Regions from separate parts of the Lactobacillus sp. ESL0237 genome, predicted to be linked through region 3. Evidence: predicted binding sites of a transcription regulator. Region 3 holds the regulator's gene; each other region holds the start of a gene.

Region 1 (3,219 bases), on a different contig from region 3:
TAGTTTATTCACTTCGATTTTACCTAATTTAATGATCCCTAACTTGGGCGAAGCAGTGCGTCAAACTGAAGCTGAAGTTATTTATATATGCAATATTATGACTCAGCTAGGTGAAACAGACCATTTTTCTGATTGCGAGCATGTTTCAGTAATTAATAAGCACTTAGGAGGGCATTATATTAACACTACCTTGGTTAATGGGGCCAAAATTGATATGTCTAAATTTAATCCTAAAGATTATGATGCGTATATTGAACCAGTTAAAAACGATTTTGCTGGTTTACGTGCGCAAGGTAGCCGCGTAATTACTGATGATTTTATTGATCAACGTAGTGGGTTAGTTTTTCATGATGGACAAAAAGTAGCTAAGGAGATTATTAATTTGGCTTTTGCTGCAATGTCTCGTAGAAAGGAATAGTTAAATAATGGCAAGCTATGCAAGCAAGGTGAAGAAAGAATTAACTTCATTAACAATTCATCCAGAACATGCTAAGGCGGAGCTGGCTGCTTTTTTACGTATGAATGGTGTTTTGAATTTTCATGATCACCGGTATAGTCTTGATATTACTACTGAAAATCCAGCAATTGCCCGCCGAATTTTTTCCTTGATAAAAACGGCTTATAAAGTAGAACCACTTTTGATTGTTTCACGTAAAATGAAATTGAAAAAAAATAATCAATACTTAGTTCGTTTGCAAAATCATGTTCATGAAATTCTAACTAATCTAGAAATCTTAGCTGCTGATTTAGGGATAATTACGCGAGTTCCTCCCCGAATTACCTCTTCCCGTGAAGGTGCTATGTCTTATTTACGGGGGGCTTTTTTGGCTAGTGGTAGTGTGAATAATCCTGAAACTAGTAGATATCATTTAGAAATTTATTCAGCTTATGAGGATCATAATAATGACTTGTTGGAATTAATGAATCACTATTTTCATCTTAATGCTAAGACGACTAAACGGCGGCGTGGTTTTATTGTTTACTTAAAAGAAGCAGAGAAAATTGGCGATTTTTTGCATATCGTTGGGGCTTTTAACGCAATGTTATCGTTTGAAGATTTACGTATTATGCGGGATATGCGTAATTCAGTTAATCGGTTAGTTAATTGTGATACGGCTAACTTAAAAAAGACAGCTACTGCGGCGGCTAAGCAAGTCGAAGACATTGAATTAATTGAACGTAAAATTGGTTTAGAAAATATTCCAGAAAAATTACAGACGATTGCCCGGCTTAGGTTAGCTAATCCGGAATTGTCTTTAAAGGAGCTAGCCCAGCAAATACCAGATGGTCCAATTTCTAAATCAGGTGCCAATCACCGCTTAAAAAAATTGCATGATTTGGCGCAAAGTCTGCAAGATTAGTAATAAAAAAAGCTCCCAGTAAAAGGGGGCTTTTTTTATTTTACTAATCTTGTTTTTGATTAACCATAATTTCATCAATTAGGCCGTAATCTTTAGCTTCTTCAGCTGTTAGATAATTATCACGTTCAGTATCTTTTTGAATTTTCTCAAGTGGTTGCCCGGTAGTTTCATGCAAAATCTTGTTAATCTTCTCACGACTCTTCAAAATTTCATTGGCTGCAATTTGAATATCAGTTTGCTGTCCTTGAGCTCCACCTAAAGGTTGATGAATCAAGACTGTTGAATTTGGCAAAGCAAACCGCTTTCCCTTAGCTCCACTGGTTAAAAGGATGGAGGCCATTGAAGCAGCCATACCAATTGCAATAGTGGAAACATCAGATTTAATGAAATTCATGGTGTCCATAATTGCCAAGCCGGAGGTGATTACACCACCAGGAGAATTAATATAAAGAGAAATGTCTTTAGTATTGTCTTGGGCGTCAAGAAACAATAATTGTGCGATTATTGTATTAGCCATGTCGTCATTAATTTCACCGCTAAGCATAATAATGCGGTCCTTTAATAAGCGTGAATAGATGTCATAAGCACGTTCACCACGTGCAGTTTGTTCGATAACTGTAGGTACTAGCATCTTTTCTACCTCCTAGTTTAAATTAAAAATATTAGCACTCTAAATAGTACAGTGCTAATTAAATCACTTACATTAAGTGCTGTCAATGAAAGTGTATCAAATTTGTATTCTCTGTAATGTTATTTTTATATTATAATATAAAGTGAATTTAAAATTTTGGAGGAACTATTTTGAAGCTTTTTAAAAAATTAGCTGCGATTACACTATTATTGTCAAATTTTGCTGTTTCAAGTCAATTAGCAACTGTTTCAGTTCTAGCGGCAGATGCAAGTGATTCGCAAGCACAAAGGCAAGATCAAGAGCAAGATGATGCTAGTAAGTCAGTTGATGATACTAAATCTGATAGTGATGATTCAAACAGTCGAGACAGGGATAAGACTGATAGCTCTGACAAGGATAAGACTGATGATAATCAGTCAGCAGTCCAAAGAAAAACTAAACCTAAGCAAACTATTACAGGTTTTTCAATGATGACTAAAGTTGCCGGTACTAAGAATTATGCGGTATGGCAAGATGTAGTTGATGGTAAAGTTAGCAAAAAAATCGCTGATGGAATTAACTATCGTTATAGCCATATTCAATCAGATCAATTAATTGAAACTAAGAAAAATCGCTACTGGCGTATATATGTAAACGGTCGTGAAGTAGGCTATGTTAATGAAAAATTCTTTGCCCGTAATCAAATTGCCGTACCCAAGACTGTAAGTCTGGTACGTAATGAGTATTATAGCTTTTTCCCTAAAGATGCAATCTCATACGTAACTAACGGCATGGGTACAGTAATCGATAATGAACAAGTTCAGGTTTCAAGAGATAGTATTGATTGCGCTACTCCTAAAACTTATAAAGTTAAATATACTTACGGTGATACTTCTGCGACCGTAAAAGTTACCGTCAGAAAGAGTACTACAGAAGGTATTGCTGACGCTGAAGTAGTCAATTCTTTTCCGGCCCAGGAAGGGACTAATGACTATAAAACTTGGAAAACACATTATGGTTCTTCTGTTAACTACATCAGCCCTAATGAATATAGCCCCGAAAATGATTCGCGCGAATTAACTAGTGGCGACTTAACACTTAGAACGCGCTTTTATCAACCTGTTTTGTTAAGTGTTAAAGATCCAAGTGATGATAATATTAACCGTGTAGGGCATATTCCAGAAGGATTAACTGTTTCACAAGGTTGGGCTTATACTAGTCTTTTAAGTCATACAAACTTAAATAATG
Region 2 (3,219 bases), on a different contig from region 3:
TGCAGCTGAGCAATTAACTTTAGGTGAGTTGCCCCAGTATATGCAAGCAATAAAGGACTGGTTGCCGCAGTCAATGCAAGACTTAGCTACAAATTTAAGCGATGAATTACTACATCAGGTTAAGCCTTTATTGAAGTTAGGTTTAGATTATCTAAGTTTAGCTCGGTCAGCTAATAGTTTGTCGACTGGCGAATTACAGCGCATACAATTAGGCCGAACTTTAAGGACAGAAACTACTGGGGTGTTATATGTGTTAGATGAACCTTCAGTAGGGTTGCATCCTGATAATGTAGCTGGCTTAATTGATATTTTTCACCAATTAGTTAATCAAGGAAATTCTTTAGTAGTAGTTGATCATGAAACTGCAATTATCAGTGCAGCTGATTGGATTATTGAAATTGGCCCTGGTTCTGGTAGTCAGGGAGGACAAATTATTGCTCAGGGTACCCCGTTACAAATAAAGCAAAATTCTAATTCGTTAATTGGCCCATATTTAACTGGTAATGCACCGCTGCTTGTTCGTCCAGCGGCTAGTAGAGAACTTTTTTCATTAGGACAAATTGACCTAGCAATCACCCAGCGTTTTAATTTAAAAGACGTACAAGTTAAAATTCCGTGTGGCTTTATGACGGCAGTTACTGGTTTTTCTGGAGCAGGGAAAACCACGTTAATTCTTGATGCCTTGTTATCGGCTTTGCAGGCGCAAAAAGCACATCAACCAATGCCTAAATGGATTAAGCAGTTTAAGGGTAAGACAATTAAAAATGTAATTAGTGTTGATTCTTCACCAGTAGGTAAAAATCAACGTTCTACAGTAGCTACTTATACGGATATTATGGATAATTTGCGTAAATTGTTTGCCCAACAACCGCAAGCTAAGAGTTATAAGTATCGTGCCAGTCATTTTTCCTATAATAATAAAGAGGGAGCTTGCCCAGCTTGTGGGGGTAGTGGTGTAATATCGCTTGATATTCAATATTTGCCCGATATGGTTGAAACTTGCTCACTTTGTGAAGGACACCGCTATAATCAAGATGTGTTAAGGGTAAAATGGCAAGGATTAAGTATTGCCGAGATACTCGACTACTCAGTAGCTGAGCTACTTCAGCAAAATTTGTTTCAAACAGAGCCTAAAATTCAAAAAACATTAACAACTTTAAGTCAAATGGGTTTAGGCTACTTGCATCTTGGTGAAGCAACACCCGCTTTATCAGGAGGTGAAGCTCAGCGGCTAAAGTTGACTAGTCATTTGCACCGGCAACAAAAAGACAGTTTGTTTATCTTTGATGAACCGACAGTAGGACTACACCCGCAAGATGTTAGAACGCTATTGCAAGTTTTTCAACAACTTTTAAATAAGCAGGCGACAATCATTACAATTACCCATGATTTAGATATTATGGCTAACAGTGATTATATGATTGACTTAGGCCCGCGCGGAGGAGCGAATGGGGGGCAAATAGTTGCTTGTGGTACACCTGTGGATATTTCGCAAAATAGGCAGAGTTTGACAGCAGAATATTTACGTGACCAGTTGCAGTTATACCAAAAATAACTAAATAGTAAGCCTTATTTAGGACTATAAGTCTTGATTGATAAGGCTTTTTTGCTTTCAAAAAATAATTGTGGAAAAGTAAGTTGCTTTTCTTGCTATCTGTGGATAACCTGCTATAATTACAAGTATAAGAAATTAGCACTCAATGCTTTTGAGTGCTAATTAAAAAATTATAACGAATACAAGGGGTGTTTAGATATGACATATTTTGACAACGAATTTGATAACCTATTTAACGAATTAAACAATTCTTTCTTTAATAGTTCGAGTGATAATAACGGTTCGATTCCTATTCACTATTCAAGCAGTATGAATATGGCACCACAAAACCTTAAGCAAAACGTTCCAACTCAAAAAGAGCAACCAATTGGGATTGACTTAGTTGAACAAGCTAAAAATAATAAATTCGACCCTGTAATTGGGCGCGATGAGCAAATTCAAGCAGTAATTGAGATTTTAAGTCGACGTAAGAAGAATAATCCGGTTCTAGTTGGACCAGCAGGTGTCGGTAAGACCGCAATTGTTGAAGGTTTAGCCCAAAAAATTGCCCAAGGGGACGTTCCTGAAAAAATGAAAGATAAGCATATCATTGCCATTAATATTAATGATATGGTTGCTGGCTCAAGTTTACGGGGTAGCTTTGAAGAACGCTTAAAGAAAATTATTGATGAAGCAAAGAAAAATCCTAATATTATCTTATTTATAGATGAATTACATAATATTGTTGGCGCTGGTTCGACTGATTCGGAAAATAATAGTGGCGATGCAGCTAATATTTTAAAACCGGCTTTAGCTAGTGGAGATTTAAATTTGATTGGGGCGACAACTACTAGTGAGTATCGCCAAATTGAAAACGATGCGGCTTTAGCGCGGCGTTTCCAACCAGTTGATGTGCCAGAGCCTTCAACTGATGTGACCGTGAAGATTCTGGAAGGTTTAAAGAAAAAGTATGAAGAGTATCACCATGTAAAATATAGTGCTAGCGCTCTGCGGCTTGCCGTAGAATTATCACAACGTTATATTCAAGGTCGTTACTTACCAGATAAGGCCATTGATTTACTTGACGAAGCTGGAGCAAAGAAAGGACTTGATGCAACCCCTAGCGATGAAGCAGGACTGAAACAGCGTATTAAAACTTTAGAAAATGACAAAAAAGTTGCTGCTCAAAATGAAGACTATGCTAAGGCCAGTGACTTAAAACAGCAGATTGAAAAATTACGTGACCAATTAGACCATCTTGATGATGCAGATACGCCTAGGGTTACAGATCAAGATATCTATGCTCTAATTGAGGCTAAAACTAAGATTCCAATGAGTGAATTACATGCCAGTGAAGGACAGAAAAACTTAAATTTAGCGGCAAAATTAAAGGCAACAGTGATTGATCAAGACAAGGCCATTGAAGTTATTACTGATGCGATTGCTCGTAAACAAATTTTCAAAGATAATAATCGTCCAACTGGTTCCTTTTTACTTACAGGTCCAACTGGTGTTGGTAAGACAGAACTTTCTAAGCAATTAGCAATTCAATTGTTTGGTGGTGAAAACCATTTAATTCGCTTAGATATGTCGGAGTATCAAGACCAGATGGCTGTGAATAAGCTCATTGGCTCAGCTCCAGGATATGTTGGCTATGGTGAAGGTGGTCAATTGACCGAAAAAGT
Region 3 (3,219 bases):
CAGTCAATGATCTTATTATCAAAGTCATCACCACCAAGACGTGTATCACCATTAGTGGATAATACCTGAAAGACACCATCACCTAGTTGCAAAACAGAAACATCGAAAGTTCCACCACCAAGGTCATATACTAAAACTTTTTCATCTTCAGCATCTTTATCCAAACCATAAGCAAGTGATGAAGCAGTTGGTTCGTTAATAATCCGTTTTACTTCTAAACCAGCAATTTTACCAGCATCTTTAGTAGCTTGACGTTGAGCATCATTAAAGTAAGCTGGAACCGTAATAACTGCTTCAGTAACCTTCTCACCTAAATAGTCTTCTGAAAATTTCTTAATATATTGTAAAATCATTGCAGAAATTTCTTGTGGTGTATAGGCCTTATCCCCAATTTTGACTTTATAACCAGCCTCACCAATGTGACGCTTAATTGAAGAAATAGTATTAGGATTAGTAATTGCTTGCCGTTTAGCTACTTCACCAACTTGAATTTCACCATCCTTAAAGGCAACTACTGAAGGAGTAGTTCTGTTACCTTCTGGATTAGTAATAATTTTTGGTTCCTTACCTTCAAGAACTGCAACTGCAGAGTTAGTTGTTCCAAGATCAATACCGATAACTTTTGACATTAATAAAACTTCCTTTCAATTATTGTGCAACAACAACCATTGCTGGTCTTAATGTGCGATCCTTATATAAATAACCCTTTTGTAAAACCTGAACGATATAATTCTTCTGCTCATTATTTTCAGCAGCAACCGTTTGAACTGCCTGATGTAAGTTTGGATCAAATTCTACACCTTCAGCATCGATTTCACTAATTCCATGATCTTTCATCGCCTTAATTAAGGAGTCAAGAGTCATTTGAACACCCTTTTTAAGCTGCTTTGAAGCTTCATCATCTACTTCAATTGCTAAAGCTCTTTCTAAATTATCCATTACCGGTAAAATGTCTTTAGCTAAAGACTGAGATTCATACTTAATCAATTGTGCACGTTCATTATTATAACGATTTTGCATATTTTGCATTTCTGCTTGACTACGTAAATATTTATCTTCTAAATCTTTATTTTGTTCCTGCACCCTAGTTAACTCTGATTTGATTTTATCTTTTTCAGATTCAGATGCTTGTTGATCATCTACTTGAGCTTCAAAATCTTTCGTTTCATCCGTTGCCGGTTGATTTTCTATAAAATCTTTTTCATTAGTCTGTTTTTCTTTACTCACAGTTAACCTCCTTTATTTAAATCTGCCATAATATTCCAGTAGCTTTTTAGCTAATTCATTTCTAAAATATTCTAGTAGGCCAATCACTTGCGAATACGGCATATTATTAGGACCAAGTAAAGCAATAATACCTTTACCATATGACCCTACACTGTACTCTGCAGTAAGAAGACTATAATCCTTCAATAAATCATTAGATAATTCCGAACCTAAACTAACTCTTATGGGTGAGTGACTATCACTTGAGTTCATTACATTAGTCATTAAATTCGAAACTAAATCTTCATGACCCAGTAATTCATAGAGCGATTTCAAACTTGAAGCATCGCTTAGTGAACTGTTATTTAAAAGATTTAGCTGCCCGTCAACATACATTTGCTCACTAGTAGCCTCTTTAACCACATCTTCAACCAATTCAATTAATTCAGTGATATGATGAAGACCAAATTTTTCACTTAAATCTTGACTCAATGAACTCGGGTTTATTTCGTTTAAAGTCTTACCTACCAATTCATTGTTTAGCATTCGCACAGCTTTTTCAACTTCATCGCCACCAATATTATAGGGTAAACGATAAACTTGACTGTGAACATTCCCATCACTGGTAACCAAAATAGCCATAACTTGCCTATTCACTAATGGAACAATTCGAAAACCAGTAATAGTTAAAGAATTACTCTCTGGTCCTTCAGCAAAAGCAGTATAATTAGTCAAATCAGATAAAATTTTGGCCGCCTCTTGAACAATTTCATTAACTTGATGAAATGGCTGGCTAAATTGTAGCATAATTCTATCATATACTGATGCTGGCAAACGTAATGGCTCAACTAAATTATCTAAATAGTACCGATAGCCATCAGTTGATGGTAAACGGCCACTAGATAAATGAGTTTTTTCAATTAAGCCCTTGTCTTCTAAAAGAGCCATTTCATTACGAATAGTTGCACTGGAAACTTTAATTGGCAGTTGGTTCATTACAGTTTTTGAACCGACAGGATCATGTGTCTGTGTAAAATTATTAATAATTGTTTTTAAAATTAATTCTTGACGTTCGGTCAACATAAATATCGCCCTCACTTTTAGCACTCTTATTTGCTTTGTGCTAACAATTATTATGATACTAGTATTTAGCAGAATGTCAAGCTGAGTGCTAATTATTTTGAAATAAATTTTTGCAACAATTTTAACTTATCTGTACTGCTCAAAATAGTCTGTAATCTTTAATTTATCCTGTTTCATTTGCTCTTTTAGTTGATTTAAATTAGCAAACTTTATTTCTCCGCGTGTATACTTATACCACTTAATTATTATCTTTTGGTCATAAGCCTCTTCACTAAAACCAAATAAGTTAGATTCAATATATATTTTTTGGGCACTGTTAATTGTTACATTATAGCCTACACTAGTCATTGATTCATACCACTTACCATTAATCATTGTCCTCGTAGCATAAACGCCAACTTTAGGAATCACCTTATTCTCATCCCAAACTAAATTAGCAGTTGGAAAGCCCAACTTGTGACCATTACGCAGTCCGTGCCCAATATAACCGGACATGACATAAGGTGTGCCAAGTAAGTCTTTAACTAAGTCCATTTTTCCATTTTTAATAGCTCTTTTAATCTCTGTTGAGCCAATTTTTTGGTCATTGTATGTTTGTTCCGGAACCGTAATAATCTCAAATCTGTTTTGCGCAAATTTAGGTAAATTCTGCATATTGGCAATATTTTTAGGTCCATAGGTATAATCAAAACCAGCAACAACAGTCTCAGTATTAAGTTTAACAATAATATTATCTACAAATTCTTGAGCACTTACTTTGCTAAATTGCTCATTAAAATGCATCACCAACAAATAATCTACTCCAAGCTGCCGCATTTTATATATCTTTTCATCTAGGGTATCAATATAACTCACTACTTGGTTTTGATAGACCTCCTTAGGATGCCGATCAAATGTCATTAGCACTAAGGGTAAGCCCTTACTATTGGC
Region 4 (3,219 bases), on a different contig from region 3:
TGGCCAAATTGTAATTCAAAGATTTGGTTGGCCAAATGGTCTAAGAAGTACTGATCATGTGAAACTACTAAAATTGCTCCATTGTAACCTTTAAGGAATGCTTCTAGCCAATCTAACGTATTTAAATCTAAATAGTTAGTTGGCTCATCAAGTAGAAGTAGGGGGGGCTTATGTAAAAGTAGTTTGACTAAGGCTAAGCGGGTCTTTTCTCCACCAGATAGGTTGCTGATAGTTTTAGACCAAGTTTCTTCTGGGAAATTAAAGCCATGTAAAATACTTTTAATATCAGCTTGATAGCTGTAGCCACCTTTTTGCTCAAAATCAAATTGTAATTGATCATATTTTTTTAAAAGTTGACTATCTTGAGGATGTTCAGCTATTTTTTGTTGCATTACTTGCATTTGTTTATTCATTTCGATTAAAGAAGAGAAAACACCGAGTAATTCGTCCCAAATGGTTTTATTTTCATTTAAAGCTTTTTCTTGAGCGATGTAGCCCACTTCAATTGCTTTATTAACAATAAACTCACCGTGTGTAGCTTCTTCTTCACCTGTCATAATTTTTAAAAGAGTAGTTTTACCTACCCCATTTGAGCCCACTAAGCCAATTCTTGCATTTGAATTGATTGAAAAATTGACATTTTTAAATAGTGTAGTAGCTCCAAATTGTTTTTCTAAATCGTGTCCTTGTGCAATTATCATATTTTTCACCTAAAAACTATTTTAGCATATGAAGCGAGTTAAAAGTGACTATGGTCTGTTTCAAAATATAGCAAGATAAATTAATAGTTGATTTTTGAGGCATTGAAAATAATTAGATAAGTAGTGTTTGTTGTGTTAAAATCTAAAAGATTGTGAAAAATATTTGCAACTAACACTAGTTTATAGGTAAAATAATAAATAATTGATGAGTAATTCACAAATGAAATTTGCTAGCATAATTAAGTTGGAGGCTTTGTAATAAATGGAAAAAATAAAAATTCCCACGGCGACAGCAAAAAGACTGCCGCTTTATTATCGATACTTAATCATCTTGAATGAAGCTGGCAAAGAGAAAGTTTCCTCAACTGAATTATCTGAAGCTGTTCAAGTTGATAGTGCATCAATTAGGCGCGATTTTTCGTACTTTGGTGCATTAGGTAAGCGTGGGTATGGATATGATGTAAAAAGCTTACTGACTTTTTTTAAAAAAATATTGAATCAAGATACTTTAACCAATGTGGCTTTGGTAGGAGTTGGTAATTTGGGACATGCTTTGCTTAATTATAATTTTAAGCGAAGTAATAATATTCGAATTTCTTGTGCTTTTGATATAGATCAAAAAATAACAGGCAAAATTTTAAGCGGCGTTCCTGTATATGATATGAGTGAGCTTAAAAAGCAACTGAGTGACCAACAGATAACAATTGCGATTTTAACAGTTCCTTCTAATACAGCTCAAAAAACAGCAGATGAAATGGTTGAAGCAGGTATTAAAGGAATTATGAACTTTACGCCGATCAGACTCTCAGCTCCGAGCGGAATACGAATACAAAATGTTGATTTAGCTACTGAATTGCAAACATTAATTTATTTTTTAGAAAGTGATAAGAAGTAGCCCGCATAAATATTAGGTAGACTTAGTGATTAAAACAAATTAGCACTTTAATTGAAAAAGTGCTAATTTTTTCTTGCATTTTAAACAAAAAGGGGTTATTATCATAATTATAAGTTAGCACTTAGCTAATTTGAGTGCTAATGACTAAAATTAAAGATATTAAATTGAATTTAGGAGGGACAAACGTGTTACAACCAATAGGTGATCGCGTGATCGTAAAAGTTAAAGAAGAAGAAGAAAAAACTGTAGGCGGAATCGTCCTTGCTTCTAATGCTAAACAAAAGCCAACTGAAGGTGAAGTTGTTGCTGTAGGTGCAGGCAGCTATGCTGAAAATGGTAGTAAAATTCCAATGACTGTTGCAGAGGGTGATATTGTGCTCTACGATAAGTACTCAGGCACTGACGTTAATTACGAAGGTGAAAAATACTTAGTCCTTCATGAAAAAGATATTTTGGCAGTTGTTAAGTAATTAAGGAGTAAGAAAAATGGCAAAAGATATTAAATTTTCTGAAGATGCAAGACGTTCTCTATTAAAGGGTGTCGATAAATTAGCTGATACAGTTAAGGCAACAATTGGTCCTAAAGGAAGAAACGTTGTTTTAGAACAATCTTATGGTAATCCTGATATTACTAATGATGGTGTGACCATTGCTAAAGCAATTGAATTAAAAGATCATTATGAAAATATGGGTGCTAAGCTTGTTGCTGAAGCTGCTCAAAAGACTAATGATATTGCTGGTGATGGAACCACAACTGCTGTTGTTTTAACGCAAGCTATTATTCGCGAAGGGATGAAGAATGTTACTGCTGGTGCTAATCCAGTTGGTGTTCGTCGCGGAATTGAAAAGGCTACGAAAGCTGTTGTTGATGAATTACATAAAATTAGTCATACAGTTTCTTCTAAAGAGCAAATTGCTCAAGTTGCTGCTGTTTCATCCGCTTCAAAAGAAGTTGGTGATTTGATTGCTGATGCAATGGAAAAAGTAGGCAATGACGGAGTTATTACCATTGAAGATTCACGTGGTATTGAAACTGAGCTTTCTGTGGTCGAAGGAATGCAATTTGACCGTGGTTACTTGTCACAATACATGGTTACTGACAATGATAAGATGGAAGCTGATTTAGACAACCCATACATTTTAATTACTGACAAAAAGATTTCGAATATTCAAGATGTTTTGCCACTATTACAAGAAATTGTACAACAAGGTAAGTCTTTATTAATTATCGCTGATGATGTTTCAGGTGAAGCTTTACCAACTTTGGTCTTGAATAAGATTCGTGGTACTTTCAATGTCGTTGCTGTTAAGGCACCAGGCTTTGGTGATCGTCGTAAAGAACAATTGCAAGATATTGCGGCTTTAACAGGTGGTACAGTGATTACTGAAGACCTTGGTCTTGAATTAAAAGATACTACACTTGATCAATTAGGCCAAGCACGGCGTATCACAATTACTAAGGACTCAACCACTATTGTTGATGGTGCTGGTTCAGAAGATGCTATTAAGGATCGTGAAGATTCTATTAGAAAACAAATCGCTGAGACTACTTCTGACTTTGATAAACAAAAGTTGCAAGAACGTTTAGCTAAATTAACTGGTGGTGTAGCTGTTATTCATGTT

Evidence for each region. The regulator HrcA, encoded in region 3, represses chaperone genes, less so after heat shock. The targets are predictions, from matches to a motif close to TTAGCACTCNNNNNNNNNGAGTGCTAA.
Region 1: clpP (ATP-dependent Clp endopeptidase proteolytic subunit ClpP) is a predicted target of HrcA. The motif match lies at 2,024-2,050, and genes of this name have one in related genera.
Region 2: F5ESL0237_RS07290 (ATP-dependent Clp protease ATP-binding subunit) is a predicted target of HrcA. The motif match lies at 1,691-1,717, and genes of this name have one in related genera.
Region 4: groES (co-chaperone GroES) is a predicted target of HrcA. The motif match lies at 1,711-1,737, and genes of this name have one in related genera.

What each region holds. Positions count from the first base shown of each region.
Region 1 covers NZ_REHE01000006.1:174,566-177,784, forward strand. Annotated here, with positions in the region: gene yvcK (gluconeogenesis factor YvcK family protein) at 1-418, shown strand, start outside; gene whiA (DNA-binding protein WhiA) at 426-1,361, shown strand; gene clpP (ATP-dependent Clp endopeptidase proteolytic subunit ClpP) at 1,405-1,992, opposite strand; gene F5ESL0237_RS02470 (SH3-like domain-containing protein) at 2,163-3,219, shown strand, end outside.
Region 2 covers NZ_REHE01000010.1:410,820-414,038, reverse strand. Annotated here, with positions in the region: gene F5ESL0237_RS07295 (ATP-binding cassette domain-containing protein) at 1-1,555, shown strand, start outside; gene F5ESL0237_RS07290 (ATP-dependent Clp protease ATP-binding subunit) at 1,754-3,219, shown strand, end outside.
Region 3 covers NZ_REHE01000008.1:22,613-25,831, forward strand. Annotated here, with positions in the region: gene dnaK (molecular chaperone DnaK) at 1-629, opposite strand, end outside; gene grpE (nucleotide exchange factor GrpE) at 649-1,227, opposite strand; gene hrcA (heat-inducible transcriptional repressor HrcA) at 1,240-2,289, opposite strand; gene ribF (riboflavin biosynthesis protein RibF) at 2,416-3,219, opposite strand, start outside.
Region 4 covers NZ_REHE01000010.1:16,035-19,253, reverse strand. Annotated here, with positions in the region: partial or broken gene F5ESL0237_RS05455 (ABC-F family ATP-binding cassette domain-containing protein) at 1-701, opposite strand, end outside; gene F5ESL0237_RS05450 (redox-sensing transcriptional repressor Rex) at 964-1,596, shown strand; gene groES (co-chaperone GroES) at 1,782-2,066, shown strand; gene groL (chaperonin GroEL) at 2,083-3,219, shown strand, end outside.